Regions from separate parts of the Pandoraea sp. CB10b_02 genome, predicted to be linked through region 1. Evidence: predicted binding sites of a transcription regulator. Region 1 holds the regulator's gene; each other region holds the start of a gene.
What was found. The regulator sigma-54, encoded in region 1, starts transcription at its own class of promoters, with help from an activator protein. The targets are predictions, from matches to a motif close to TGGCANGNAANCTGCTTT.
Positions count from the first base shown of each region.

Region 2: CDN36_RS03760 (acetyl-CoA acetyltransferase) is a predicted target of sigma-54. The motif match lies at 2,547-2,564, and genes of this name have one in related genera.
Region 3: nirB (nitrite reductase large subunit NirB) is a predicted target of sigma-54. The motif match lies at 1,813-1,830, and genes of this name have one in related genera.

Region 1 is NZ_NJGW02000004.1:108,935-119,008, reverse strand. It holds gene mutY (A/G-specific adenine glycosylase) at 1-1,070, shown strand, start outside; gene rapZ (RNase adapter RapZ) at 1,117-1,986, opposite strand; gene CDN36_RS05625 (PsiF family protein) at 2,355-2,681, opposite strand; gene hprK (HPr(Ser) kinase/phosphatase) at 2,814-3,779, opposite strand; gene ptsN (PTS IIA-like nitrogen regulatory protein PtsN) at 3,836-4,291, opposite strand; gene hpf (ribosome hibernation-promoting factor, HPF/YfiA family) at 4,518-4,871, opposite strand; gene CDN36_RS05605 (RNA polymerase factor sigma-54) at 5,014-6,501, opposite strand; gene lptB (LPS export ABC transporter ATP-binding protein) at 6,596-7,366, opposite strand; gene lptA (lipopolysaccharide transport periplasmic protein LptA) at 7,389-8,105, opposite strand; gene lptC (LPS export ABC transporter periplasmic protein LptC) at 8,102-8,761, opposite strand; gene CDN36_RS05585 (KdsC family phosphatase) at 8,786-9,349, opposite strand; gene CDN36_RS05580 (KpsF/GutQ family sugar-phosphate isomerase) at 9,381-10,074, opposite strand, start outside.
Region 2 is NZ_NJGW02000003.1:47,181-57,254, forward strand. It holds gene CDN36_RS03755 (acyl-CoA synthetase) at 1-1,204, opposite strand, end outside; gene CDN36_RS03760 (acetyl-CoA acetyltransferase) at 1,343-2,509, opposite strand; gene CDN36_RS03765 (TRAP transporter substrate-binding protein) at 3,167-4,186, shown strand; gene CDN36_RS03770 (TRAP transporter large permease) at 4,202-6,064, shown strand; gene CDN36_RS03775 (SDR family NAD(P)-dependent oxidoreductase) at 6,165-6,920, shown strand; gene CDN36_RS03780 (LysR family transcriptional regulator) at 6,964-7,908, opposite strand; gene CDN36_RS03785 (sigma-54-dependent Fis family transcriptional regulator) at 8,089-9,381, shown strand.
Region 3 is NZ_NJGW02000003.1:5,537-15,610, reverse strand. It holds gene CDN36_RS03615 (MarR family winged helix-turn-helix transcriptional regulator) at 1-37, opposite strand, end outside; gene CDN36_RS03610 (acyl-CoA dehydrogenase family protein) at 447-1,616, shown strand; gene nirB (nitrite reductase large subunit NirB) at 2,001-4,451, shown strand; gene nirD (nitrite reductase small subunit NirD) at 4,502-4,891, shown strand; gene CDN36_RS03595 (nitrate reductase) at 4,966-7,683, shown strand; gene cobA (uroporphyrinogen-III C-methyltransferase) at 7,824-8,639, shown strand; gene CDN36_RS03585 (ANTAR domain-containing response regulator) at 8,985-9,560, shown strand; gene CDN36_RS03580 (CmpA/NrtA family ABC transporter substrate-binding protein) at 9,570-10,074, shown strand, end outside.

The DNA.
Region 1 (10,074 bases):
GTCACGATCTGCCCTGGCAGAACACACGCGACGCGTACCGCATCTGGCTGTCCGAAATCATGTTGCAGCAGACGCAGGTCGCCACGGTGATCCCGTATTACGGCCGCTTTCTCGAGCGCTTTCCCGACGTCGCCGCGCTCGCCAGCGCGCCGCAGGACGATGTCATGGCGCTCTGGAGCGGCCTGGGGTACTACTCGCGTGCCCGCAACCTGCATCGCTGCGCCCAGGTGGTCGTGGCCGAGCACGGCGGGCGCTTCCCGTCGGATCCGGACACGCTCGCCACGTTGCCCGGCATCGGCCGTTCGACGGCCGCCGCGATCGCGGCATTCGCTTACGACGCGCACGCCGCGATTCTCGACGGCAACGTCAAACGGGTACTCGCGCGCGTGTTCGGCATCGAGGGGTTTCCTGGCACGCCGAAGATCGAGCGGGAGATGTGGGCGCTGGCCGAATCGCTGCTGCCCGATCACGATCTGCCGGCCTACACCCAAGGGATGATGGACCTCGGCGCCACGCTGTGCGGGCGCGGCAAGCCGCGCTGCGGCGAATGCCCGTTTGACAGCGATTGCGTGGCGCATGCGACGGGGCGCGAGCGCTCGTTGCCCACGACCAAGCCGAAGAAGGCGCAGCCGGAGCGCCATGTCGATGTGCTGGTGATTCGCGCGGGCGGGCGAGTGCTGTTCGAGCGGCGCCCGGACAGCGGCATCTGGGGCGGCCTGTGGAGTCTGCCGGAGCTCACGCCGCCGACCGACGCGCCAGCGCCCGACGACGCCTCACTGCGCGAGCGCCTGTGCGCGCACGCCGCGGCGCTCGGGGCGCAGCAGGGGGCGGTGCAGTCGCTCGCGCCGCTGCATGGGCTCACGCACGTCTTCACGCATTTCCGGCTGCACTTGCGTCCGTGGCTGGTAACGCTCTCGCCGTCTGCCCCCGGGCGGCAGCCGCCGGCGAGCGGCGCACGCCTGGCCTGGCTGGATGCGGCCGGTATCGCCGCCGCCGGTCTGCCGTCACCCATCCGAAAGATCGCCGACGCCTTGTCGCCGAGCGACGGTCAGTTGCTGCTGCCGGCCTGAAGCTCGCGCGCCCGACGTCCGCTGGCAGCGAGCGCGGTCGCGCCGCTCAGGCGGCCTCGAGCGGTGCGAGCTCGCGATGGCGCACGAGCACGCTCGCTTCCTGGCGAAAGCGCGCGCCGAGCGTCTCGGCGATGAAAACGGAGCGGTGCTGCCCGCCCGTGCAGCCGATGGCCACCGTCAGATAGCTGCGGTTGTCGCGCATGAAGCTCGGTAGCCACTTTTGCAGATACGCGCCGATGTCGTCGATCATTTCGGCGACCTCGGGAATGGCCGACAGGAAGTCGATGACCGGCTGATCGCGGCCGGTGAGCGGCCGCAACTGCGTGTCGTAGTAGGGATTGGGCAGCGAGCGCACGTCGAAGACGAGATCGGCGTCGAGCGGCACCCCGTGCTTGAAGCCGAACGATTCAAACATCAGCGTAAGCCCGGTGTGATCGTGCTGCACGAACTCGCGGATCCAACGGCGCAGCGCACTCGCGCGCAGATTGCTGGTGTCGATCTGGTGACCGAGTTCGGTCACGCTGTTGAGCATTTCGCGCTCTTTCTCGATCGCTTCGACGAGCGAGCCGTTGGCCGAGAGCGTGTTGTCGCCCACCGAGAGCGGATGGCGGCGGCGTGTCTCGGAGAAGCGCTGCACCAGGGTTTGCGTGTTGGCGTTGAGGAACAGCACGCGCACATCGTGGCCGAAGCGGCGCAGACCGCCGATGATCGGCGGCAGATCGGCAAGCGAGCCGCCGCTGCGCGCGTCGATGGCGACGGCAAGCCGCGTGTAATTCTGCGTTTCGAGATATTCGGCAAGCTCAGGCAGAAATCGCGACGGCAGGTTGTCGACGCAGTAATACCCGGCGTCCTCGAGGACATTCAGGGCGAGCGACTTGCCGGAGCCCGATACACCGGTAATGAGTACGATCTTCATGACATTTCCCGAATACAACCATCATGGTAAGCGATTGTGTCTCACGGGTGTCGAGCGGCGGGCTGTCCGGGCGTTGCGCTCTCCTCGGCAATGCTCGGCAATTCACGGCAAAGGTACGCAATTCCAGGAGTTTCCGGCCGCTCCGGCCCGTTTAGGCCCGTTTAGGCCCTTTCCAGCCTCGCCGCCATTCCAGCCATTTCCAGCCCTTTTCAGCCCTTTTCAGCCGTTTTCAGCCGTTTTCGTCCGTTTTCGAACCTTCCGGCCCTTCCGGCCACTTCCCCGCGACCACGGGGTGATTCCGACTGCGCTTCGCAAACGAAAACGGCGCCCGGAAGGGGCGCCGTTCGGCGTAGATTGGCGTCGATGCCTCAGGCGGCCGGCTTGTTCGACAGACAGGACTTCATGAACGCCTTGCGGTCGTCGCCCTTCTTGTCGCCCGCTTGCGCGTTGCAGGTCTTCATCTTCTCCTGCTGCGTTTGCTTGGCGGACGCGGCCGGCTTGTTCGACAGGCATTGCTTCATGAACGCCTTGCGATCGTCGCCCTTCTTGTCGCCGGCCTGCGCGTTGCACGCGGTCATCTTGTTTTGCTGTGCGTTGGCCTTCGGGGCTGCCTCGGGCGCGGCGGCGCTTTGGGCGAACACGGGCGACGCGAGCAGCGGGGATACCAGGAGCAGTGCAGCGAATGCTTTCTTCATGATCGTCTCTCCATTAAGGTCGACACGCACGGGGAAGAACCGCGTGGCGATTACAACATGAAAGAAAACGCGCCGCAATCGCGCTGCGTTGACAGAAAACCGCATGCAATGCGGTAAACCCGGAGACGCGGCTCAGAGCAGTTTGCCCTGCATCCCGTCGGGATCCTGCATGGCCTGGCGCTGGCGCTCCATGAAGTCCTTGAGCGTGTCGATGCCGCGCAGTTGCAGGATCGTGTTGCGCACGGCGGCCTCCACCAGCACGGCGAGGTTTCGCCCGGCGGCCACTTGCAGGATCACCTTGTTGATGGGCAAGCCGAGGACATCCACCGTCTGCGCTTCGAGCGGCAGGCGCTGGAATTCGCCGTCAGGGCGGCGCACCAGTTGCACGATCAGCTTGAGCTTCATTTTCCGGCGCACGGCCGTCTCGCCGAAGATGGTCTTGATGTCGAGCAGGCCCAGCCCGCGCACTTCCAGCAGGTTTTGCAGCAGTGGGGGGCAGCGCCCTTCCACGAAATCGGGGCCCAGCCGCACGAAATCGACCGCATCGTCGGCGACCAGGCCGTGGCCGCGGCTGATCAATTCCAGACCGAGTTCGCTCTTGCCCAGCCCGGAGTCGCCGGTGAGGAGCACGCCCATGCCCAAAATGTCGATAAAAACGCCGTGCATCGTGCATCGCGGGGCGAACACGCGCGAAATGTACAGCCGCAGGCTGTCGATAACCGATGCGGTGGAGAGCGGGGTGGTGAACAGCGGTGTGGACGACCGGGTGCAGCGCAGCACCAGATCGGGCGGCGCCTCCAGTCCGTCGGCGACGACCAGGAACGGCGGCTCCAGGGCGATGACCTCGCCCATGTGGCGCTTGCGGTTCTCATCGCTCAGGCGCTGGTAATAGCGCAGTTCCGCCTCGCCGAGCACCTGAATGCGGTTCGGGTGGATGAGGTTCAGGTGACCCACGAGGTCGGCGCTGGAGGTGGCGGTGGCCACGCTCTCGGGCGTGAACCCGCGCTCCCAGCCCTCGTGGCCGGTGAGCCACGACAGACGCAGCGTCGCGGCGTTGTCATCGAAAATGCTTTGCGCGTTGATGCCGGTCAGTTCCACCGCGTCGCCTCGTTCGGTTGAGTATGGGAGCTACGGGACTCGAAGTTGGCGGCGGCTCAGGGCTGCCAGTTCGCCAGGGCCGTGTGAACGTCGTCGGCGCTGGGCGCGTTGCTCAATGTCTCGCGCATCAAGCGATCGGAGAGCAACTGCGCGATTTCGGACAGAATCTCGAGATGCTGCTGCGTGGCCTGTTCCGGCACGAGCAGGAAAAACAGCAGGGAGACGGGCTGGCCGTCGGGCGCCTCGAACGGAATCGGGTCGTCCAGACGCACGAAAGCCGCCATCGGATGCTTGAGTCCCTTAATGCGGCCATGCGGGATCGCCACGCCTTCGCCGAGCCCGGTCGAACCCAGGCGCTCGCGCGCGAACAGGTCGTCGGTGACGAGCGCGCGCGACAGTCCGGCGTTGTTCTCGAACAGGAGCCCGGCTTGCTCGAAGACACGCTTCTTGCTGGTGACGGACAGTCCAAGCAGGATATTGGACGCAGGTAAGAGTTTGACTAAACGGTTCATCTTGTAATGCGGGCGAACGCGTAGTCGCCCTCCAACCCCCGATTGACCTCGCATTATAGACCACCCGTAGGCGCGTCAGCCGAGACGCGTCGCCCCATACAAAAGGGGCCGTTCAACGGCCCCGCGGTGGGTGATGCCAGACTTATGACAGACGTAGATTCGCTCGTGTGGTTCCGTGCGGGCTTGCGTCAGTGACAGTCGATGCGACTACCTCGCCGGAAAGGAATTATTGGAGCGGTTCCGCCTCGGGCGGCTGTTGATGCTTGAGGGCTTCGCGACCATGATTCTGCACCTTGTCCTTGTACTGCATTACCTTGCGGTCGAGCATGTCGATCAGCTTGTCGATGGCGGCATACATATTTTCGTCACACTTTTCGACGAAAATTTCCTTGCCCTTGAGATACACGGTGACGCTGGCGATCTGGCGTCCGGCCTTCTCCTTGGTCTTATCGACAGAGAGGATCACCTCGGCGCCGATGAGCTGGTCGAAGTGCCGCAACACGCGTTCAAGCTTGTTGACGACGAATTCGCGCAGGGACGGCGTGAGCTCGAGATGGTGTCCACTGATCTTCAGATTCATAGCTGCTCTCCTTGCTGAAATGCCGAAGTGCAGGCCGCGTCATGAGCGGCGCTGGCTAGCGGGAGTGCGAGCCATTGACGTGACGCAATGTCGCACTGCGGCGTGATGCCCCAGCGAGCCAACATGGCGCACCAGGACTGTCCTACAAAGATTTGCGCAAGTTCACTGCGGGGATTCGCATGGCCTCGCGGTACTTCGCGACGGTGCGCCGCGCAACCACGAATCCTTGCTCTGCCAGCAGCTCCGCGATACGACTGTCGGAAAGGGGGCTTTGGGGGTCTTCTGCTCCTATCAGTTGCTTGATGAGGGCGCGGATGGCTGTCGACGACGCAGCCCCTCCGGCTTCGGTGGCCACATGCGACCCGAAGAAGTACTTGAGCTCGAAGGTTCCAAATGGAGTGAGCATGTACTTACTCGTAGTCACGCGTGAAATCGTGGATTCATGTAAACCCAGCGTATCAGCAATCTCACGTAAAACCAAGGGCCGCATGCCGATTTCGCCATGCGTGAAGAAGTTCTTTTGACGCTCGACAATGGCCTGCGCCACACGCAGGATCGTGTCGAACCGCTGCTGGATGTTCTTGATCAGCCAGCGCGCCTCCTGGAGCTGCTGCTGGAGATTGCCGGTGCCCGGGTCGTTGCGGTTGTTGCGCAGGATGCGCGCGTACATCTCGTTGATGCGCAGGCGCGGCATGACTTCCGGGTTGAGCTCGGCGCTCCAGCCGCTGCCCTGCCTGCGCACCAGTACGTCCGGCACGACGTAATCGGCGGGCGGCGAGCCGTAGGCGGCGCCCGGGAACGGGTCGAGCGAGCGGATCAGCTGGTGCGCGGCGCGCAGTGCGTCTTCGCTCACGCCGAGCAGGCGGCGCAGCCGCGTGTAATCGCGTGCCGCGAGCAATTCCAGGTGATCGCAGACGATGCGCAGCGAAAGCGTGCGAACGCCGCTCGCGGGCAGCCGCTGCAGTTGCAGACGCAGGCATTCGGCCGGATTGCGGGCGCCCACGCCCGCCGGATCGAAGCTCTGCAGCAGCGCGAGGGCGGCGTTGATCTCCTCGGTCTCGAGCGCCAGCTCTTCGGGCATTTCCGCCTGAATTTCGTCGAGCGTGGTGCCGAGATAGCCGTCTTCGTCGAGCGATTCGATAAGGAATTCGACCAGCGCGCGATCGCGCGGGCTGGCCTTGGTCACGCGCAACTGGGCGAGCAGGTGCTCGCGAAGGTTGGGATGATCGACGTGCAGCTGGGGGCGAGCGTTGTCGTCGTCGTCCGAAGCGCTGCCCGTCCGGGCGAAATCGTTCAGGCTCCAGTCGCTGCCGTTATCGCTCGCCCCGTCCTCGAAGCGGGTTTCGCCGTCGAGTTCGCGGGCGTCGTCGTGGCCGTTGGCGGTGTCGGGGCCGTCGTTGCTGCTGCTCGCCGACGTGCTCCGTTCGTTGCGCAGCGACCCGTCCGTGCCCACGCGCACCGAGCCGGCGAGCCAGTCGTCTTCTCGCTCGAGCATCGGGTTCTGGGTAAGGGCGTGCTCGACTTCCTGCTGGAGTTCGAGCGTCGACAGTTGCAACAACCGAATCGATTGCTGCAACTGCGGCGTGAGGGTCAGGTGCTGCGAGGTGCGAAGTTGAAGAGTCGGTTTCATAGCGTGTCTCGCCTTCATTGTAGAGGCTTTGTCACGCCAACGGAACCGGCCCGGCGCCCTATCGGGGGCAGGGTTTACATGCGAAAAATTTCCTTTACATCCGGAAATTCTCGCCCAGATAGACGCGCCGCACGCTTTCGTCGGCCACGATCTGGTCGGGGGTGCCGGCAGCCAGCACGGAGCCTTCGCTGATGATGTAGGCGTGATCGCAGATGCCAAGCGTCTCGCGCACGTTGTGGTCGGTAATCAGGACACCGATGCCACGGTCTTTCAGAAAGCGCACAATGCGCTGGATTTCCAGCACGGCAATCGGATCGACGCCGGCGAAGGGTTCGTCGAGCAGGATGAACCGGGGCTGCGTGGCCAGCGCACGCGCGATTTCCACGCGACGGCGCTCGCCGCCCGAGAGCGACATTGCCGGGTTCTCGCGCAGATGGCTCACCTGCAGTTCGTCGAGCAGCGCCTCGATGCGGCGCTCGATCTCGTCGCGCTTGAGCGGCTTGCCGGCGGCATCGACCTGCAGTTCGAGCACGGCGCGGATGTTGTCCTCGACCGTGAGCTTGCGAAATACCGACGCTTCCTGCGGCAGGTACGACACGCCCATGCGGGCGCGCTCGTGGATCGGCAGTTCGCTGATGAGATTGCCGTCGAGCTGGATTTCGCCGTCGTCGGCGGGCACCAGCCCCACGATCATGTAGAACGAGGTGGTCTTGCCCGCACCGTTCGGCCCGAGCAAGCCGACGACCTCGCCGCTCTTCACGTCGAGCGAGACGTCCTTGACGACGGTACGCGCGCCGTACTGTTTCTTGAGCGAGCGCACGACGAGCGCGCTCGGCTTGCCCGACGGGCCGGCGCCCGGATTGATGCTGGAGGCGTTGCTGGCAGGATTACTCACGCGGATTCCCGATGCTTTTGGAGGGGGACAGCGGCGGCAGGTCGCCCTTGGGCGCCGCGGCGGGCTTGCTCGCCCCGCCCGGCTGCGCCTGGTTGGCCCCGGTGGCGTTGCGCGGCGCGAGCGTGGCGCGCACGCGGCCCTTCGGATTGTTGGCGTTGACCTGATCGGCGCCGCTGTTGGCGGTGTAGACCTCGTTGTAGGTGTCGTAGGTGATCACGCTGCCGTGAATCTCGTCGAGCACGCGCGTGCCGCCGGCCAGCCGCTTGAGCGTGGCCTGCGTGGTGAGCGTGGCGACTTCGGTCTTGCCGTTGTAATAGATCGTCTGGCCCCACCCGTCGATGTACTCGTCCACGCCGTCGCGCTTCTGGCGCATGTACGCGAGCGGGCCGCCCGGCTTGTAGAACGCCGTGGCGTACTGATAGCCCTCCGGATCCTGAGTCACTTCGACGCGATCGGCCTTGAGGAGAATCGTCCCCTTGGTCATCGTCACGTTGCCGGTGAAGATGTTGACCTGCTTGAGGTCGTCATAGCTCATGTGATCCGATTCGATGTTGAGCGGCTTGTCGCGGTCGGCACGCTCGGCGTGCGCGAGCGGCGCGCTCAGCGTGGCCAGTGCGCCGAAGACGGCGAGCGCTGCGAAGGCAGCGGCCACCGTGCGCAGCGCACGCAGCGATCGGGATGCAGGTCGCAGGTTGCGGCGATCGATCATGGGGTCTTGGGGCCCTGTTTGGTCTGGGGGGCCGCGCTCGGCGCGGCGGGCGGTGCCGGACGTTTGTTGCTCAGTTCCGCCGGCTGGATGGTGCCGTGGACGTTGCCGAGCAATTGTACGGCCCGCGTGATGTTATTGAAAATCATGCCGTCACCGTACATGACGGAGGCGCCGCGATAGAGCTGGACAGGCTTCTCCGTGCGCACGATGTCCTCGTTCACCAGCACCTGGAAATGCTCGGAGAGCGCGCGCATTTCGGGGTCGCGCGGTCCCGGCTGACGCACCACGACAGCGTTGTCGTACAGGTCGACGACCGACATGTCGGCATTGAGCGTGCCGCGCTTGCCCGTGGCCGTCACTTCCGGCTGGTCGGGGGTGAAGGCGCGCACCGCCGGCAGCGTCATGGCGGTGGTCTGGTCGTCCTCGAAGTGCGTCATGTGCACGGCGTTGACGCGGTACTGCGTCTGGCCGCTCGCCGAGAGCATGGAGATCACCATGTCATCGGCGTAGTAATCGGGGATGTGCTGCTTCACATACGGCGTGCGATCGGCGTTCGACGGCAGCGTGCGTTGCACGAGCCAGTACGTGCCGGCCGCGAGGCAGGCGAGCACGGCGATCGCGATCAGGGAGGCGGGCGAGACGCGTTGAATGGCCATGAGCGGGGCGGCTTCCTCGGGGCGTCAGGCCAGTGCTTCGGCAAGCAGGGCGTCGTAACGTCCCTGCGCGCGCAGGATGAAGTCGCACAGCTCGCGCACGGCGCCTTCGCCGCCGCGCGTGGCGCCGATCCAGTGGCAGCGCGCCTTCACTTCGACGTGGGCGTTCGCCGGGCAGGCCGCGAAGCCCACGCGCGTGAGCACGGGCAGATCGGGCCAGTCGTCGCCGATGTGCCCGCACGCCTCGGGGGCGGCCGACACCTTGGCGCAGAGGTCCTCGAACGCTTCGCGCTTGTCGTGCACGCCCTGGTATACATGTGCGACGCGCAGATCGGCCGCGCGCCTGGCGACGATATCGGACTGGCGCCCCGTGATGATCGCCGTGACGATGCCGGCCTCGGCGAGCAGCTTCAGGCCGTGACCGTCAAGCGAGTCGAACGTCTTGATGACTTCGCCGGCCGGGCCGTAACGCAGGCCGCCGTCGGTGAGCACGCCGTCGACGTCGAAGACCATCACGCGCACACGCGCGGCGCGCGCGCTCGCGTCGGCGACGTCGAAATGGGTGAACGGGGTGTGGCTGGGCTGACTCATCGGCAAGAACCAGGGGCTTGAGGGCGGGGACTCACACGACCTTCGCGGCGAACAGGTCGTGGACGTTCAGCGCACCGACGAGGCGGCCGTTCTCGGTGACGAGCAGTTGCGTGATGCCGAAGCGCTCCATCAACTCGGCCGCTTGCGCCGCGAGCTGGTCGGGGCCGATCGTGCGCGGGCCGGCCTTCATCACGTCGGCCAGCCTGAGCGTGCTGAAGTCCAGCGTGCGCTTGAACAGGCGGCGCAGGTCGCCGTCGGTGAAGATGCCCACGACCTGATCGTCGCCATCGACGATGGCCGTCATGCCGAGTCCCTTGGCGGTCATCTCGAGCAGCGCCTCGGACAGGCTCGCGTCCGAGCGCACGCGCGGGACGCGATCGCCGGTGCGCATCACGTCGCGCACGAAAGTGAGCAGGCGGCGTCCGAGCGCGCCGCCTGGGTGCGAGCGGGCGAAGTCTTCGGCGCCGAAGCCGCGTGCGTCGAGCAGGGTGACGGCCAATGCGTCGCCGAGCGCGAGGGCGGCCGTGGTGCTGGCAGTCGGCGCGAGGCCCAGCGGGCAGGCTTCCTTGTCGACGTGCGCATCCAGATGCACGTCCGAGAGCCGCCCCAGGCTCGACGCGGCGTTGCCCGTCATGGCGATGAGCTTCGCGCCAAGGCGCTTGATCGTCGGCAGAATGCTGACGATTTCGCCGGTCTCGCCGGAGTTGGAGAGCGCCACGACGACG
Region 2 (10,074 bases), on a different contig from region 1:
GATCGCCGGTATGGAACCAGTCGTCCTTGAACGCCTTGGCGTTTGCCTCCGGATTGTTGTGATACCCCATGAACACCGCCGGCCCGCGCACGCAGATCTCGCCGGAGGCGAACGGCGGCTGACGCTGTCCCGACTCGTCCAGAATCGCCACCTCCATGCCGGTGCGCGGCATGCCGCAGGTGCCTACGCGCGCATCGGGCGCGTCGTCGTCCTCGCTGTGCAGCCACGGCGGCAGCACGGTGATGTTGCCCGTTACCTCGCCCAGGCCGTAGTACTGCACGAGCACGCGGCCCAGCTTCTGGAGCGCGTACTTCTGATCGGCGCGATACATCGGCGCGCCGGCATAGATCACGAAGCGCAGCGAACTGTGGTCATGGCGATCCACGGCAGGATCCTCGACCAGCATCTTGACGATGGTCGGCACCGTAAACATGTTGTCCACACGGTGGCGCTCGATCGCCTGCCAGACCTGCTCCGGGTCCATCTTCTCGCCGGGCAGCAGCACGCTCGCCGCGCCGCGCGCGGTGTTGACGATCGCGTGAATGCCCGCGCCGTGCGAGAGCGGTGCCACGACCATCGAACGGCTGCGATAGGTGATGCCGGGCATCAGGTCGGCCAGATGGTTCGTCACGACGAAGGCCATTTGCCCGTGCGAGAGCACGCCGGCCTTCGGGTGCCCGGTCGTGCCCGACGTGTAGAAGAACCACAACGGGTCTTCGTACTCGACTTCCGCCTCGTAGGCCGGTGCGCCGTGATGCTCGGTTACCAGCGTCTCGTAGTGCAGCTCGCCGGCGCGCGGCGCGCCCAGCGCGATCACATGGCGCAGCGCGGGCGAGGCGGCGCGCACGGCGTCCACGTGGCCCTCGAAGCCCGCGTCGTAGATCATGGCGCACGCCCCGCTCGACTGACCGAGGTACGCCGCCTCGGGCGCCGTGATGCGAAAGTTCGTCGGCACCCAGACCGCGCCCAGCCGGAATGCGATCCACGCGCTCTCGAAGATCTGCAGGTTGTTGCGCGAGTGCACCAGCAGCTTGTCGCCCTTGCCCACGCCCAGCTCGCGCAGCGCGTCGACGACCGCGTTCACGCGTGCGTCGATTTCGCCCCAGGTGTGTACCTTCTCGCCGATGATCACACCGGGCTCGTCGGGATGCCGCCTTGCAACGTCGGCCAGCAGACGGCCGAGATTCATCACCTTCTTGAGCATTTCGCTCGTCTCCTAATTCTTATTGCTCAGTCTTGCTGCCTGTCCTGCGCCCGGTGCGTCCGCCGTGCGGCGCGCGCACGGGCATTTGCAGGACGTTCTCGAAACGCCGCCGGGACGCCCGGCTCGCGTTGTCGCGAATCAGCGCGCTTCGAGAATGCTCACGTAGTTCGCCACGGCGGCGCCGCCCATGTTGAACACGCCAGCGAGCCGTGCGCCCGGGATCTGCATCTCGCCGGCCGTGCCGGTCAGCTGCATCGCGGCCATCACGTGCATGGACACGCCCGTCGCCCCGACCGGGTGGCCCTTCGCCTTCAGGCCGCCCGAGGGGTTGACCGGCAGGAGCCCGTCTTTCTCGGTAATGCCCTCGGCAATCACGTTCGCCCCCTGTCCGGGCTTGGCAAGCCCCATGGCTTCGTACTCGATGAGTTCGGCGATGGTGAAGCAGTCGTGCGTCTCGACGAGCGAGAGGTCCTTTAGCGACACGCCCGCCACGCCCAGCGCCTGACGCCAGGCATGCTGGCCGCCTTCGAACGCGAGAGGGTCCCGGCGCGAGAGCGGCAGGTAGTCGTTGACCTGCACCGCGGCGCGAAAGCCGACGGCCTTGGGCATCGAGCGCGCCACGTCGGCCTTCGAGATCACGAGCGCGGCGGCGCCGTCGGAAACCATCGAGCAGTCGGTGCGCTTGAGCGGGCCGGCCACGTATGGGTTCTTGTCGGAGACGTTGCGGCAGAAGTCGTAGCCGAAGTCGCGGCGCATGTGCGCATACGGATTGACCGAGCCGTTGCGATGGTTCTTCGCGGCGATGCGCGCGAGCGCGTCGGACTGATCGCCGTAGCGATCGAAGTACGCCTGCGCGATGGTGCCGAACACGCCGGCGAAGCCGCCCGGAATGCCGGCCTCCTCGCGCGCGTAGGAGCATTTGAGCAGGACTTCGCCGACCTGTGGCGTGGCCAGTTCGGTCATCTTCTCGAAGCCGATGACGAGCACATGCGTGGCCTTGCCCGCTTCGATGGACTGCAGGCCGCCATGCACTGCGGCCGAGCCCGTGGCGCACGCGTTCTCATAGCGCGTGGCGGGCTTGAAACGCAGGCCGGGAATGCGATTGAAGACGAGCGACGACGGGAAGTCCTGATACAGGAAACCGCCGTTGAAAGTGCCGACGTGAACGGAATCGATCTGCTCGGGCGCGAGGCCCGCGTCGTCGAGGGCGGCCTGTGCGACATCGGCCAGCAGAACCTCGGCGTCGACGTTATCGAGTTTGCCGAACTGGGAGTGGGCCCAGCCGGTAAGGCATGCAGCAACCATGAAGTGTCTCCGGGAAGTGGGGTCATCCGGACTCCGGTGAGCAATTTCGATGCCAGACATGCGTGCGGCATGGCAACGACGCGCGGGTAGTGGTCATCGACTGCGAATTGCGCCGCCACGGCGACCTCGCGCGCGGGTGGCGCGCGTGCAATTGACGTAAGCGTAAAGCCGGTTTCCCGACACCATCAAGTGAATTCGGATGCGCACGTGGTGAGAGGAATTTGCTGTGCCGCAACACGGCAGGAACGAGACACCTGCGTGCGACACCTGTCGCACGGGTGTCGCGCCCGGGCGGCGACACCTGTCGCAGCATGCCGCGCCGGTGCGACAGGTGTCGCATGGCCGGCCCCCGCCGGCCGGCCGCCGGCCGTTTCGGTGGACGAAGCGCTTTTCGCCTCGCATCGCCCTACATACCCGTGCGGCGCGCGGTCGGCGCGGACCGAGGGGCGTCGGCCCCGGGATTTCACTAATGCTTAACAACGTAAGGGTTTTCCCGTCCAGCCTGCGATCTGGCATTCGATTTGCGTAAGATAGCCAAGCCACTTGCGAGTCGCCCAGCGCGCGAATGCCGAGTTGGCCGAAACGTTGCAAGGCAACACGCGCAATCGCTTTGCGCTTCAGACGCAGCCACAACACCTATAACAGGAGACATGCAGTATGAGCACTATGGATCGTCGCCACTTCATCAAAGTCGTGGCCGCCACTTCGGCTGCCGCCGCCACGGGGTTGTATCAGACGCAGGCCCGCGCCGCCGAATTCACCCTGAAGTTCGCCAACAACCTGCCGATTAGCCATCCGATGAACATCCGCGCCAAGGAAATGGCGCAGAAGATCGCGGAGCAGTCCAAAGGCCGTATCGACTTCCAGATCTACCCGAACAATCAGCTCGGCTCCGATAGCGACATGCTCAGCCAGATTCGCTCGGGCGCCATCGACTACTTCACGCTCTCGCCGCTGATTCTCGGCACGCTCGTGCCGGCGGCGCAGATCTCCGGCGTGGGCTTCGCGTTCAAGGACTACAGCCAGGTGTGGGCGGCCATGGACGGCGACCTCGGCGCGCACGTGCGCGGCCAGATTGCCAAGACGTCGGTGTTCGCGTTCGACAAGATCTGGGAGAACGGCTACCGCCAGATCACCACGAGCAGCCGTCCGATCAATTCACCGGCCGACCTCAAAGGCCTGAAGATCCGCGTGCCGACGAGCCCGCTGTGGACCTCGATGTTCCGCGCGTTCGACTCCTCGCCCACGTCGATCAACTTCGCCGAAGTCTATTCGGCCCTGCAGACGCACATCGTCGAAGCGCAGGAAAACCCGCTCGCGCTGCTCACCACGGCCAAGCTTTACGAAGTGCAGAAGTACGTGTCGATGACGAATCACATGTGGGACGGCTTCTGGTTCCTCGCCAACAAGCAGAAATGGGACAAGCTGCCCAAGGACCTGCAGGCGATCGTGACCGCCAACGTGAACGCGGCCGCCGTGGCTCAGCGCGAAGACGTGCGCAAGCTCAACGACGGCGTGATGGCCGAACTCAAGCAGAAGGGGCTCGTGTTCAACGCACCGAACAACGAGCAGTTCCGCGAGAAGCTTCGCTCGGCCGGCTTCTATGCCGAATGGCACAAGAAGTTCGGCGACGAGGCATGGGCCATGTTGGAAAAGTACACCGGGAAGCTCGCGTAAATGGAAACGTTGACGATGACGGCCGAGCCGACGCACGCGCTCGCCCGCCTCTTCTGCCACGTCAACCGCGCGGTGATGAAAGTCACCGAGGCGGCTGCCGTGCTGCTGGTGGTGGCGGAGACTCTCATCCTGCTCGCGGGCGTGGTCTCGCGTTACGGGTTCGACAATCCGCTCACCTGGTCCGACGAGCTCGCCCAGATTCTGTTCATCTGGCTGTCGATGCTCGGCGCCGTGCTCGCCCTGGATCGCGGTGAGCACATGCGCCTGTCCGCCATCGTCAACAAACTCCCCGTGGCGTGGCGCGACTGGTTCCAGACGATGGCCGCGCTCACCGTGTGCGTGTTCGTCGCGCTGATCATCATGCCCGCCTACACGCATGCCATCGAGCAGATGGACATCACCACGCCCGCGCTGGAAATCCCGGACGGGCTGCGCGCCGCCGCCCTGCCGGTGGGCGCGGCGCTCATGCTCATCGCCGCGATCTCGCGCATGGCGCGCTGCTCGACGATGCGCCAGTTCGGCCTGGGGGTGCTCTTCGTGGCCGCGCTCGGCGCTGCGCTGTGGCTCGGCCGTCCGGCGCTCATCGCCATGGGCAACTACAACCTGCTGATCTTCTTCGTGCTGATCGTGGGCGGGTGCGTGGCCGGCGGCATTCCGATCGCGTTCGCCTTCGGCACCGCGACGCTCGCTTATCTGGCGCTCGTCACGGACGCCCCGCTGCAAATCGTCGTGAGCCGCATGGACGAGGGCATGTCGGGCCTGATTCTGCTGTCGGTGCCGCTGTTCGTGCTGCTCGGCGCCCTCATCGAGATGAGCGGCCTGGCGCGCAGCCTGATCGAATTCATGGCGTCGCTGCTCGGCCACGTGCGCGGCGGGCTGCAGTACGTGCTGCTTGGCGCGATGTTCCTGGTCTCGGGCATCTCGGGCTCGAAGGCGGCCGACATGGCGGCCGTCGCGCCCGCGCTCTTTCCCGAGATGCAGCGACGCGGCTCGAAGCCGGAAGACCTCGTGGCGCTGCTCTCGTCGACCGGCGCCATGACGGAGACGATTCCCCCGAGCCTCGTGCTCATCACCATCGGCGCCGTGTGCGGCGTGTCGATCACGGCGCTTTTCGTCGGCGGCCTGCTGCCGGCGGTCATCGCCACGCTGGCCATCGTCGTGGTCTGCTTCGCCCGCTCGCGCAAGGAAGCGCCGAACGCGGCGCGTCGCGCGCCGTGGAGCGTGATCGCCAAGACGTTCGTCGTGGCGCTGCCCGCTCTCGCACTGCCCGTGCTGATCCGCACGGCGGTCATCGAGGGCGCCGCCACCGCCACCGAAGTGTCGACGGTGGGCATTGCCTACACGATCGTGATCGGGCTGATCGTTCACGCGTTCCGGAAACACCTGGACTTCAAGCGCCTGTACCCGCTGCTCACCGAGACGGCCGCACTCTCGGGCGCCATTCTGCTCATCATCGGGATGGCGACGGCCATGGCCTGGGCACTCACGCAGTCGGGTTTCTCGGCCAAGCTCGTCGGCCTGATGCACGGCGTGCCGGGCGGACAGGTTGGCTTCCTGCTCATCTCGGTGGTCGTGTTCATCGTGCTGGGCAGCGTGCTCGAAGGAATTCCGGCCATCGTGCTGTTCGGCCCGCTGCTCTTTCCCGTGGCGCGCTCGATGGGCATTCACGACGTGCACTATGCGATGGTCGTGATTCTCTCGATGGGCATGGGCCTCTTCGCGCCGCCGCTCGGCGTCGGCTTCTACGCCGCCTGCGCGATCGGCAAGACCTCGCCCGACAAGGTATTCAACCGGATGTGGACCTACATGGGCGCCCTGCTCGTGGCACTGCTCGTGGTGGTCTTCATTCCCTGGATCTCGATCGGTTTTCTGAAGTAGGACAAACCGCCAACGGTTTCTCGATTCACCGACGGGCTCCGCCGCATCGCTGGCGGCGGGGCCCGTGCTGTAGATGTCAACAAATTTAGGAGTCCATAGCATGACGGAGAAAGTTGCAGTAGTGACGGGTGGTGGCATGGGCATCGGCGCGGCGATCTGCGAACGGTTGGCCAGCGATGGCATGACCGTGGTCGTGGCCGATCTCAACGAGAGCGCGGCGCAAGAGACGGTCGCCGCGCTCAGGCAAGCGGGCGGCAAGGCGTCGGCCCTGGCGATGAACGTGGGCGACGAGGCGTCGATCGCCGAGGGGTTCGCGAAGGTTGCGCAGCAGTACGGGCGTTGCGACGTGCTCGTCAACAACGCGGGCATTGCCAAGACGTTCCCCTTCCTCGAATATCCGATCGATCACTGGCACCAGGTCATGGCGGTGAATGTGACCGGCACGCTGCTGTGCGCTCAGCACGCCGCGCGGCTCATGCGCGAGCAGCGTTGGGGACGGATCATCAACATGGCCTCGGTGGCCGGCATTCTGGCCAGCGCCGGGCGCACGGCCTACGGCACGTCGAAGGCGGCCGTCATCGGCTTGACGCGGCAGATGGCCATCGAGCTCGCCCCATACGGCATTACCGCCAACGGCATCGCGCCCGGCCCCATCGATACGCCGCTCACGCAGGTGCTGCACTCGGACGTCTCGCGTCGCAACTATACGGAAACGACGCCGCTTGCCCGCTACGGGCAGCCGCGTGAGATCGCCGGCGCGGTGAGCTTCCTCGCGTCGGACGATGCGTCCTACGTGACGGGCCACATCCTGCCGGTCGACGGCGGTTTCGTGGCCGCCGGGATTCTGGAAATCTGAGAATCGGCCGGCATCGAGGCCCGGCGGGGCCTCGTGCGCGGTTTCACTCCCCGCCGGTGTCGGGCATGTCCGGCACCAGCCTCGCCCCCGGCGCGCGCTGCATCTCGCGCCATACGTTGCGCGCATTCTCCACGAAGGTCGCCACACACGGATTGTGATTGTCGCGGCTCCACAGCAGCGCCACCTCCGCGACCGGCGCGTCGCGCAGCGGTTTGAACACCGCATTGCCCGACGCGCTCGCGCTGCTCATCGACATGGGCACCATCGCCACGCCCAGCCCTTCTCCCACCAGGTTGATGATCGTCTGCTGCAGGTTCGTCTCGAGCCGGATATGCGGCGAGAAGCCCGCACGCCGGCAATGCACCACGATCAGGTCGTAGACCAGCGGCGCAATCTCGCGCGGAATGCTCACGAAAGATTCGTCGGCGAGCTGCCTGGCGTCGAGCACCCGCACTTTGGCCAGCGGGTGCGTGCGCGGCAGCACCGCCACCATCTCCTCGCGAAAGACCGTTGCCGTATCGAGCCCCGTGAGGTCCTCGGGGCGATACATGATGCCGACGTCCGTCTTGCCGGCCCGCACGGCTTCGGCGAGCAGGTTGGGCAGCGTCTCCGCGAGTTTCATGTCCACGCGCGAGTACGCCGCCGCGTAGGTGCGCGTGAGTGCGGGCAGGATGTTGTAGGCCGAGGACATCATGAAGCCGACCGTAATCGCGCCGTCTTCGCCGCGGCTGGCCGCCACCACGTTGCGCCGCGCGCGATCGACGGCGTTGAGGATTTCGACGGCGTCCTGGTAGAAGCGGGTGCCGGCGCGCGTGAGTCTCACGCTGCGGCGCGTGCGCTCGAAGAGCTGCACACCGAGCTCCGCCTCCATGAGCGCGATCTGGCGCGACAGCGGCGGCTGGGAGATGTGCAATTGCTGGGCGGCACGGCCGAAGTGGAGCGTTTCGGCGAGCACGACGAAATACTGCAAATGACGCAGTTCGATCATCTTATACCCCGAAGGTATTAATGGCGCATCTATATTGTATTGGATGTTATGACTGAGCGGACGTATCCTGCATTGGCGGTCGCTACCCGAGCAGGCCGCAACATAAAGAAACGTCAGGAATCGCCAGGCCACAAGCCACCGACGGCGCCCTTTCGTACCGATACGAGAAGGAGACAAGTCATGCCCGCTCACCTTGCTGTAGCGCCTGCCCCCGCTCGACCTGTCGGCCAAGGCCAACGCGCCACGGCCAGCGCCAACACCGCATTCGGCAACATTGCCGCCCTCGCCGAACGCCTCGCCCGTGCGCCGTCCCCCACGACGCCGGCAATGCAGGCGGCCGCCAGCCGGATGCGCCCCGACTACCTCGCCATCGACGACCTGTGCGGCACCGACGCTCGCATGCGCGAACTGCTCGCGCGCGGCAAGCGCTTCGTCGATCGCGGCCTGCCGATTCTGATCCTCGGCGAGACCGGCACAGGCAAGGAGTTTCTTGCCCGCGCCCTGCATGAATACAGCGAGCGCCGCGCCCAATCGTTCGTTGCCATCAATACGGCTTCGCTGCCGGAGCATCTCGTCGAGAGCGAGCTGTTCGGCTATCAACGCGGCGCGTTCTCCGGCGCGCTGCCCGGCGGCATGAAGGGCAGGCTGCAGCAGGCCGACGGCGGTACGCTCTTTCTCGACGAGATCGGCGACATGCCGCTCGCGCTGCAAACACGCCTGCTGCGCGTGCTCTCCGAGCGCGAAGTCACGCCGCTGGGCGCAAGCCAGCCGGTGCCCGTGGACGTCCAGCTCATCTGTGCGACGCACCAGGATCTTCCGGGCGCTGTCGCGCAGGGCGTGTTTCGGGAGGATCTGTATTACCGCATCGCGGTCGGCGTGCTCACGCTGCCGACGCTGCGCGACCGTGACGACAAGGTTGAACTGATCGGCCGCATGCTGTGCGACGAGTGGCCGGGTGTGCATGTGGACGAGGCGCTCGAGCGCGTATCGCCGCAGGCCATGACGTGCCTGCTCTCGCATGCATGGCCGGGCAACCTGCGCCAGATGCGCGCGGCGCTGCGCTATGCGTGTGCCGTCATGAACGCAAACGTGCTGCGGGCAAGCGATTTGCCACCTGAACTGACCGAAGGGTCGATGTCGCGTGGCTCGGCGTCTTCACCGGTGTCGCCGTCTTTTTCCCGGCTCGACGAGGCGCCTCGCCTGCCGAGCGCGAGTCCGATCGGCGGCGGGCGTGCCGGTGCTTTCGGTCCCGCCCACGGCAGCGCGTTCGTCGGCGCGCGTGGACCGGCGTCGCCTCGAACGCAGGAGCGTGAGCGCATCCTGCAGGCGCTCTCGCAGCATCGATGGAATATTTCCGCTGCTGCCCGATCGCTCGGGGTATGCCGCGCATCGCTCTATCGCAAGCTCAAGCAGTTGAGCATCCCGCACGTGCGCGATTGCGGCGAAGCGTTGCGCGCGGGATATTGCGCGTAGCCGCAGGGTCGGCCGAAAGTACAACGAAAGGTGCGATGAAGTTCGGCCGAAAGCAGCACCGGAAGCGCCGCGGAAATCGCGGGCAAAAAAAAGCGCGGCCACGCAGGCCGCGCCAAGGTTTGGAGACTTTTCACTCAACGCAAAAGTCTACTTCTCGCGGAACGTAGTATAGGTGCGCAGCCCGAAATCATTGTCATCATTCGACGCAATGCATTATTCGGGGACTTGCAATAGTCGCGTAACACTCCATAAACAAAGGCCTTTTTGCCATGGCCTGCGCCACCTGTGCTCGAGGGGGACGCCGTGAGCGCGACACCGGTCGCCACATGCCGTTCGCCGCGGCTTGCGCGCACCGCTCGGCTGCGACACGATCACGCAGCGCCGGAACTATCTCCCAAGGGACCTGTCGCGCGCAAGACCACGCTCGGCAACGCTTCTCACGCGCTTCGACAGGCACTTCATACTGTGTCCCAAGCGCAACACACGGCACTTGCATTGCCGTTTCTCGCCTAGGCTTAACTAAGCCAACCCCTTGTGCGGCAACGCTTTGCGGCACATGCGCGGGATTGTTCTCATATCTGAAATAGATTCTTGCGGATTCTGAAATAGGCGGGAGTACCGCCCACTCATACACTGCCCCCTGTCAACAGAGCAGTGCCGATACTTGATCGGGTCCGCGAATGACAAACCGTC
Region 3 (10,074 bases), on a different contig from region 1:
TGGTGAAGGCGAAGCGGAGGGATTCCAGGGAGGTCATGGAGAAAGATTATATGTTAACTAATAATTAGCATGCTAGTTAATGCCGTGTTGCACGAGACGGCGAGGTTCCGATAAGTCCTTGTCGTGATTGGGGTTTTGGGCCGAAAAACGGTCGCGCAAAGCGCTTTCGGATGCACGTTTGCGGCGGTCTTCGCCCGTTTTATTTTTGAAAGGGGTGACATGGCCGGGCTCGGCGCGACCGGTCACGGGGCGTCGCGGGGCGCGGTAGTGTTGGCCGAAGTGCGCTGAGGTGCGCCGAGGTGCGCCGAGGTGCGCCGAGGTGCGTGACTCGCTGCCCGGTACACCCGCGGGTAAGATACAGAAATTCAAATTGCGCGAGACGCCGCAGTCGGGGGCGCGAACGAATGCGCCTGGCGCCTCGCCTCGGAAGTTCAAGGAATACAGAGATGACATCGAAGGGACTGGATAGCGAATCGTTCGACCTGTTGCTCGCGGCCGTGCAGCGCTTCATCCGCGAGCGGCTGGTGCCGGCCGAGAACGACGTCGAGGAGCAGGACGAAGTGCCGCCGGCCATCGTCGACGAGATGAAGGCGATGGGGCTCTTCGGCCTGTCGATTCCGGAAGCCTATGGCGGCATCGGGCTGTCGATGGCGCAGGAGGCGCGCGTTGCGTTCGAGTTCGGGCAGACCTCGCTCGCGTTTCGCTCCGTGTTCGGCACGAACGTCGGCATCGGCTCGCAGGGCATTCTGATGGACGGCACCGAAGCTCAGAAGCGCGAGCTGCTGCCCCGCGTGGCGAGCGGCGAGCTCATCATGTCGTTCGCGCTCACCGAGCCGGATGCCGGCTCGGACCCCGCGGCGCTCAAGACACGGGCCGTGCTCGACGGCGACGCCTATGTCATCGACGGCGTGAAACGCTTCATCACCAACGCTCCGCGCGCGGGGGCGTTCACGCTGATGGCGCGCACCGGCGGCGAAGGCGCGGGCGGCATCTCGGCGTTCATCGTCCCGGCCGACACGCCCGGTCTGTCGCTGGGCAAACCGGACAAGAAGATGGGCCAGCGCGGCACCAGGACCTGCGATGTCATTCTTGACGGCGCGCGCGTGCCGGCTGCGAACATCATCGGCGGCGAAGCGGGCAAGGGCTTCAAGACGGCCATGAAAGTGCTCGACCGTGGGCGCCTGCACGTGGCTGCACTGGCTTGCGGCATGGCGCAGCGCATTCTCGACGAGTCGGTCGCCTACGCGCGCGAGCGCAAGCAGTTCGGCCAGCGCATCGGCGACTTCCAGCTCGTGCAGGCGATGCTCGCCGACAGCCAGGCCGAGCTCTACGCCGGCTGGTCGATGGTGCAGGACTGTGCGCAGCGCTACGACGCGCGTCCCGCCGGCAGGCGCGACACCGACGTGAGCATGCGCGCCTCCTGCGCGAAGCTGTTTTGCACCGAGATGGTCGGGCGCGTGGCGGACCGCGGTGTGCAGATCCACGGCGGCGCGGGCTACATCAACGAGTACAAGGTCGAGCGGTTCTACCGCGACGTGCGTCTGCTGCGGCTGTATGAAGGCACCACGCAAATCCAGCAATTGATCATCGGCCGCGCGCTCATGCAGGACGACTGAGGCGGCGCCCGCGACGCCCATCGGGGGCGCATTCGCGCCCCGCCGGGCGCTTCATCGTGGTGCGCCCGCTGCGGCATGCAGAACATCTTGCACTGCTGCGGTGCGGAAAATTTCCGAGCAATTTCAGATTCTCCCTATGGGGGATGCGCCGCTCCAGCCTTGTCCTGTCGCGCTTTTCCCGATATTTCCCCCGGCCTGGCACGCTTGTTGCGTTAGCGTAAAGGCCAGCGGCAAAGGCGTCGCCGGCAACGAATTCGAAGGCGACGTTGGGGCGCAATGGTCTGCGACGTCGCCACAGGACAACGGCGTCCCTCCGTGCTTCGGCGCGGACGGACGCCGTTTTGTTTTTCGGGCGCAGCAGGCATTGCAATGGGAGAAGAGAGCATGCGCAAACCTCGTCTGGTCGTTATCGGCAATGGCATGGCCGGCATCCGCACGCTAGAGGAATTGCTGGAGATCGCGCCGGATCAGTACGACATCACCGTATTCGGTGCCGAGCCGCATCCGAACTACAACCGCATCCTGCTCTCGCCGGTGCTTGCCGGGGAGCAGTCGTTCGCCGACATCGTGCTCAACCCGCTCGAGTGGTACGAGAGCAAGGGCATCACGCTGCATCTGGGCAAGGAAGTCACGCAGATCGACCGGCCCCGCCGCGTCGTGCGCTGCGCCGACGGCACCGAAGCGCCATACGATCGGCTGCTGATCGCCACCGGCTCGAGCCCGTTCATCTTGCCGGTGCCGGGCAACGACCTCGAGGGCGTGATCAGCTACCGCGACATTCGCGACACCGAGATCATGATCGAGACGGCGCGCGTGAAGCGCCACGCGGTGGTGATCGGCGGCGGCCTGCTGGGGCTGGAGGCGGCCAACGGTCTCAAGCTGCGCGGCATGGACGTGACCGTCGTGCACCTGGCCGACACGCTGCTCGAGCGTCAGCTCGACAGCACGGCCGGCAAGCTCCTGCAGCAGTCGCTCGAGGCGCGCGGTCTGGCGTTCCGCCTCTCGCATCAGACCTCGGCCATTCTCGACGACGGCCACGGGCGCGTGAGCGGCGTGCGTTTTAGCAACGGCGACGAGATCGCGGCCGAGCTCGTCGTGATGGCCGCGGGCATCCGCCCGAACACCGCGCTCGCCGAAGCGGCGGGCCTCCATTGCTCGCGCGGCATCGTCGTCTCCGACACGTTGCAGACCTACGATCCGCGCATCTACGCGGTAGGTGAGTGCGTGAGCCACCGCGGCGTGGCGTACGGTCTGGTCGCCCCGCTCTTCGAACAGGCGAAGGTCTGCGCGAACCATCTTGCGCTCATGGGCATTGGCAGCTATCGCGGCTCGGTGCTCTCGACCAAGCTCAAGGTCACGGGCATCGACCTGTTCTCCGCCGGCGACTTCCAGGGCGGCGAGGGCACCGAGGAAATCGTACTGTCCGACCCGGCCGGCGGCGTCTACAAGAAGCTGGTGATACGCGACGACAAGCTCGTCGGGGCTTGCCTTTACGGCGATACGGCCGACGGCGCGTGGTACTTCAAGCTGCTGCGCGAAGGGCGCGCACTGGGCGAGCTGCGCGAGCGCATCATGTTCGGCGAATCCAGCGTGGGCGACGTCGGCACGCAAGGGCAGAACCGCGCGGCGGCGATGGCCGACAGCGACGAGGTGTGCGGCTGCAACGGCGTGTGCAAGGGCACCATCGTCAAGGCGATCACCGAGAAGGGCCTGTTCACGCTCGACGAGGTGAAGAAGCACACCAAGGCCGCGAGCTCGTGCGGCTCGTGCGCGGGGCTGTGCGAGCAGATTCTGATGAGCACGCTCGGCTCGACCTACGACGCCGCACCCAAGGAAAAGGCGGTGTGCGGCTGTACCGATCTCTCGCATGCCGAGGTGCGTCGCGCCGTTCGCGAGCATCACCTGACCACGCACCGCGCCGCCTTCGACTTTCTCGAGTGGCGCACCCCCAACGGCTGCGCAACCTGTCGCCCGGCGCTCAATTACTACATGCTCAGCACCTGGCCGAAGGAGGCGGTGGACGATCCGCAGAGCCGCTTTGTCAACGAGCGCGTGCACGCCAACATCCAGAAGGACAACACGTTCTCCGTCGTGCCGCAGATGAAGGGCGGCGTGACGAACCCGAGCGAGCTGCGCCGCATTGCCGACGTGGCCGACAAATACCGGATTCCCATGGTCAAGGTCACCGGCGGCCAGCGCATCGATTTGCTCGGCGTGAAGAAGGAAGACCTCGTCAACGTGTGGCGCGATCTGGGCATGCCCTCGGGACACGCCTACGGCAAGTCGATCCGCACGGTGAAGACGTGCGTGGGCAGCGAGTTCTGCCGCTTCGGCACGCAAAACAGCACGCAGATGGGGATCGACCTGGAGACGATGCTCGCGAACATGTGGTCGCCGCACAAGGTGAAGCTCGCCGTGTCGGGGTGCCCGCGCAACTGTGCTGAAGCCGGCATCAAGGACGTGGGCGTGATTGCCGTGGACTCGGGCTGGGAGCTCTACGTTGGCGGAAACGGCGGGATCAAGACCGAAGTCGCGCAGTTTCTCGTGAAGGTGAAGACGGCCGAGGAAGTGAAGGAGTACACAGGCGCCTTCCTGCAGCTCTACCGCGAGGAGGCGTACTACCTCGATCGGACGGTGCATTACATACACCGCGTGGGGCTCGACTACGTGAAGCAGCGCGTGGTGGCCGACGCCGCCAATCGTCGCGCGCTCTACGAACGGCTGCTCTATTCGCTCGACGGTCTGCCCGACCCATGGCAGGCGCGCATCGACGGTGCGCAAGCCAATGAATATCGTCCGCTCGTGCCGCAGCGCGTCGAGCCGGCGACCGTGTGAAATCGACGGAACCGCCTGAAATTGCTGGAAATCGCCTGAAGGAAACTGCCATGACGCTATCCGAACCGATCTGGCTGCACGTGTGCGACATCGACGCGATCCCGCGACTGGGCTCGCGCGTCATGCCGCACGCCGGCGGCGACATTGCGCTGTTCCGCACCGAAGCGGACAAGGTCTTCGCGCTGCGTGACAAGTGTCCGCACAAGGGCGGCGCGCTCTCGCAGGGCATTGTCCACGGCGAGCGCGTGACGTGCCCGCTGCATGCCTGGAACATCGATCTGGCGACGGGGCAGGCATGCGCGCCCGACGTGGGCTGTGCGCGGCGCTTTGCCGTGCGGATCGACGCGGACCAGGTGTACCTGTGCGTGGATGACGTGGACGACGCGGGTGACGAGGCGCCCGGAAAGACCACGGAACCGGCGGAACCGGCCGCCGCCTGACGTGCCGGTAACGCACTCGCAATGCCGCCAACGTCACCCTGCCGATCACGCCCTTGCTACAGCCGGAGCCGTCCATGAACACCATCACGCAAACCACCTGCTGCTACTGCGGCGTCGGTTGCGGCATGCTCGTCGAGAGCGACGGTGAGCGCATCGTCGGCGTAAGGGGCGACCCGGCGCACCCGGCCAACCAAGGGCGCCTGTGCAGCAAGGGCATGACGCTGCCGATGACGACACAGTCGTTGACCGGGCGCGTGCTAACCCCCGAACTGCGCACCGCGCGCGATGCCGCTCGCGCGCCCGTTGCATGGGACGAGGCGCTCGACACGGTCGCCTCGCGCTTTGCGGACGTCATTCGCCGCCACGGGCCCGACGCCGTGGCGTTCTATGTCTCGGGGCAACTGCTCACCGAGGACTATTACGTCTTCAACAAGCTCGCCAAAGGGCTGGTGCGCACCAACAACATCGATACCAACTCGCGGCTGTGCATGTCGAGCGCGGTGAGCGCCTACAAGATGGCGCTCGGCGCGGATGGTCCGCCCACGTGCTACGACGATCTCGAAGCCGCGCGCACGGTACTGTTCGCGGGCAGCAACATGGCGTATGCGCATCCGGTGCTGTTCCGGCGGCTGGAAGCGGCGAAGGCCGCCGATCCGTCGATTCGCTGGATCGTGGTGGACCCGCGCCGCACCGACACGGCCGCGATGGCCGATCTGCACCTGCCCATCGTGCCCGGCACCGACGTGGCGCTCTTTCACGGCATGCTGCACCACCTGATCTGGGAAGGGCGCATCGACCGGGAGTACATCGACGCGCATACCGAAGGGTTCGACGCGCTCAAGCAGACGTTGCGCGACTATCCGCCGCAACACGCGGCGGACATCTGCGGCATCGACGAAGCGGCGCTGCGTCAGGCGGCCGACTGGTTCGGCGAAAGTCCGGCCGCGCTCTCGCTTTACTGCATGGGGCTCAATCAATCGAGCCACGGCACCGAGAAGAACCTGGCGCTCATTCATCTGCATCTGGCCACCGGGCAGATCGGCCGCGCCGGCGCGGGTCCGTTTTCGCTGACCGGCCAGCCGAACGCCATGGGCGGGCGCGAGGTCGGCGGCCTCGCGACGATGCTCGCGGCGCATCGCGAGATCGGCAACGCCGCGCACCGCGCCGAGATCGAGCGCCTGTGGGGCGTGCAGGGACTGTCCGACCGGCCCGGCCTGCCGGCCGTCGAGATGTTCGATGCGGTGCGCGACGGCCGCATCAAGGCCATCTGGATCGCCTGCACGAACCCCGTGCACTCGATGCCCGACAGCGCACGGGTGCGCGAAGCGCTGGCGTCGGCGGAGTTCGTGGTGGTGCAAGAGGCGTTTCACCAGACCGACACCGTGCCGTATGCCGATGTCCTGCTGCCCGCGGCAAGCTGGGGCGAGAAGGCGGGCACCGTCACGAATTCGGAGCGGCGCATCTCGCGCGTGCGCGCGGCCGTGCCGCCGCCCGGTGCGGCGCGCGCGGACTGGTGGATTGCGAGCGAAGTCGCGCGCCGCCTTGCGCCGATGCTCGATGCGCCGCCCGAGCCGTTCGCCTTCTCGTCGCTCGAAGCGATTTTCGACGAGCATCGCGCGCTCACCGTCGGCCGCGATCTCGATATCGGCGGGCTCGACTATGCGCGACTGGAACAGCTCGGCCCGCAGCAGTGGCCGTTTCCGGCTGGCGCCTCGCAGGGGCTTGCGCGCCGTTATGAAGACGGCGTGTTCGCCACCGCCGACGGACGCGCCCGCTTTCATGCGTTCGAATACCGGCCCGTGGCCGAGCCCATCCATGCGCGGCATCCACTGCGGCTCATCACGGGGCGACTGCGCGACCAGTGGCACGGCATGAGCCGCACGGGACGCGTCGGCCAGCTCTTCGACCACGCACCGGAGCCGACACTCACGATGCATCCGGCCGACGCGGCGCGACGCGGTCTTCGGCCGGGCGACTTCGTGCGGCTTTCCAGTCGTCGCGGCGAACGGGTGCTGACGCTCGCGCTGAGCGACGACGTGGCCTCCGGCACGGTGTTCGCCGCGATGCACTGGAGCGGACAGTTTCTGAATGGCGGGGGCGTGAACGACGCCACGACGGGAGCGGTCGATCCGTACTCGAGGCAGCCGGAGCTCAAGCACGCGGCCGTGCGCGTCGATCCGCTTACGTTGCCGTGGCGCGTGGCGGCCGTGCGGCGCGGCGATGCGCTGCGCTTGCACGCGGCCGTGCAGCCGCTGCTCGCCGCGCGGCGTTTTGCGACGGTGCGCCTCGAAGGTGACGATCGCATCGTGGTGACGGCCGCCGACGATCAGCCCGATGCCGACTGGCTCGAGCGCCTGCACGCAGCGCTCGATCTGCCGCGCGACGAATCGCTGCTCGAGTATCGCGATGCGCGCCGTGTCATGACGAAGCGCGTGGCATGGCGCGAGACGCTGATCGACGGCGTGCTCGTCGCGGGCAGCGAGGCGGACGTGGCGGGCTCGGCGTCGCTGCTGGCGCGGGTGCGCGAAGGTTCGCCGTGGACGCGCCCGCGGCACGCCGTGTTCGTCGCCGACCGTGCTCCGGCGGCGCCACGCGACCTGACGGTGTGTCAGTGCAAGCAGATCAAGGCATCGCGTATTACGGCGGCGATTGCGGCGGGGGCGGACCTCGCCGGACTCAAGGCGACGCTCGGCTGCGGCACCGTGTGCGGATCGTGCGTGCCCGAGCTGCAGCGCATGTGCGCCGCGCCCGGGGTGAAGGCGGCCGTGCCGATGGCGAGCGGCGCCGCATGAGGGCTCGCCGCGCGCCGTCGCGGCTCACTGCCGCCCGTTGCGCATGTTGCGCACACGAGTTGCAAGACACAAGGCGGGCAGTACGGGACTCGTCGCGCGAAGCGATATGCAGGATATCGGGGAACCAAGGGAGAACGATCATGAAGCCAGGCAAAGTCACCCTGCTCAGCGCCGGACCGGGCGCGCTGGACTTGCTCACGCTGCGCGCGGCGCGCGTACTGGGCGAAGCGGACGTGCTGCTCGTCGACGATCTGGCCAATCCGGAGATCGCCACGCTCGCGCCGCAGGCTCGCGTGATTGCCGTGGGCAAGCGGGGCGGCTGCCGGTCCACGCCGCAGGTGTTCATCGAGCGGCTGATGTGTCGCCTTGCCCGGCGCGGCGCGCATGTGGTGCGGGTGAAGGGCGGCGACGCGCTGATGTTCGGCCGTGCGGGCGAGGAGATGGCGGCCCTGCGTCGTGCGGGCGTGCCGGTCGAGATCGTGAACGGGGTCTCGGCGGCGTTCGCTGCCGCGGCCGGTCTTGGCATGTCGCTCACGCACCGCGATCACTGCGCCGGCGTGACTTTCGTTACCGCGCACCGTCAGGACGGCAGTGCGCCGAACTGGTCGGCGCTCGCGGCGACGGGAACGACGCTCGCGATCTACATGGGGCTGCAGCGCGTGGAGACGTTGACCGCGACGCTGCTCGGGCATCTGTCGCCTGCCACGCCGGCGGCGGCGGTGCAATGGGCTGGCACGCCGCAGGAGCGCCGCATGGTGACGTCGCTCGGGCGGCTGGCCGCGGACGTGCGCGCGGCCGGCTTCACGAGCCCGGCCATCCTGCTCGTGGGCGGCGCGGTCGGTGAGGCGGCGTGCGCGGACCGTGACGGGCGCGATGCGCTTGGCGCGGCGGCGCCCGACCGGCTCGCGAGCGGCGTAATGACGATGGCAGACGGTGTCATCGCCCAGGCCGCCTGAAGCGTTGTGTTGTAGCTGCCTATACTCGAATGGCCCGAAGTCGTGGCTTGAAGTCGTGGCTTGAAGTTGCGGCGTGGAGGTGCGGCTTGAGTTGTTCGAAGTCGTTGCTTGACCGGATTGCCTGACTTGCCTCGTTGGCTTGATTTGCTTGATTTGACCGCTTGACCCGACTGGACTCGATGCAGCCGCACTCGCGGCGCACCGGAACCCAACCTTACGACCGGCCTGCTGGCCCCCACGAACTTGCCGAAAAAAACGGACGCCGAGGACATCGATCTTTCGGCTGACCCATCCGTCCCGACGCCTTCGTCGCGTTTTCCCGCAGCGCCGGACGGCGCGCAGGGCATGTTGCGCGTGCTGCTCGTCACCGACACGGACAAGCCGATCGGCGAACTGCGCGCAGCGCTCGCTCGCCTGGGCTGCGAGATGCTCGCCGAAGTGGCCAAGCCGCAGGCGCTGCCGCGCGTGGTCGAGAGCGAGCGTCCTGACGTGGTCATCATCGACACGGAATCGCCCTCGCGCGACACGCTCGAGCAGCTCGCGGTGATGAATGCGGCCGCACCACGCCCCGTGCTGATGTTCTCGGCCGACGGCAATCAATCGCTCATCCGCGCGGCCGTCGATGCCGGCGTCACGGCGTACTCGGTCGAAGGGCTCGCGGCCGACCGCCTCGCGCCCATTCTCGAGGTCGCGCTCGCGCGCTTCGCGCATGAGGAGAAGTTGCGCGCACGGCTCGCCAAGGCGGAGAGCGAACTGGCCGATCGCAAGCTGATCGACCGCGCCAAGCGTCTGCTCATGGACCGGCGCCGGATTTCCGAGCAGGAGGCGTATGCCATCCTGCGCAAACGGGCAATGGATCAGGGCGAGAAGCTCGCCGAAGTGGCGCGCCAGCTCGTCTCGATCGCCGAATTACTGGGATAGACACTGCTCATGTCCACGTCATCATGGTTGACTCCCCAGGCGCCAACGACAGGCGGTGCGCCGGAGAAGCGTCATTTGCGGGTGGGGTTCGTCGCGCTGTCCGACGCCGCGCCGCTGATCGTGGCCAAGCGCCTCGAGCTGGGGCACGAACACGGCCTCACGCTGGAGCTGAGCCGCGAGTCGTCGTGGGCGGCGATTCGCGACAAGCTGCTCACCGGCGAGCTCGACGCCGCACATTCGCTCTACGGGCTGGTGTATGGCGTGCAACTGGGCATTGGCGGGCCGCGCGAGGCGATGGCCGTGCTGATGGTGCTCAACCGCAACGGGCAGGCGATTACGGTCACGCCTTCGCTGGCCGACGCGATGGCGCAGACGGGCGACGTGCGCAGCGCGCTCGCGTCGCTCGGGCGCAAGCCGGTCTTTGCGCAAACCTTCCCGACCGGCACGCACGCGATGTTCCTGAACTACTGGTTCGCGGCCCAGGGCGTCGATCCGCTCACGGAGATTTCGCGCA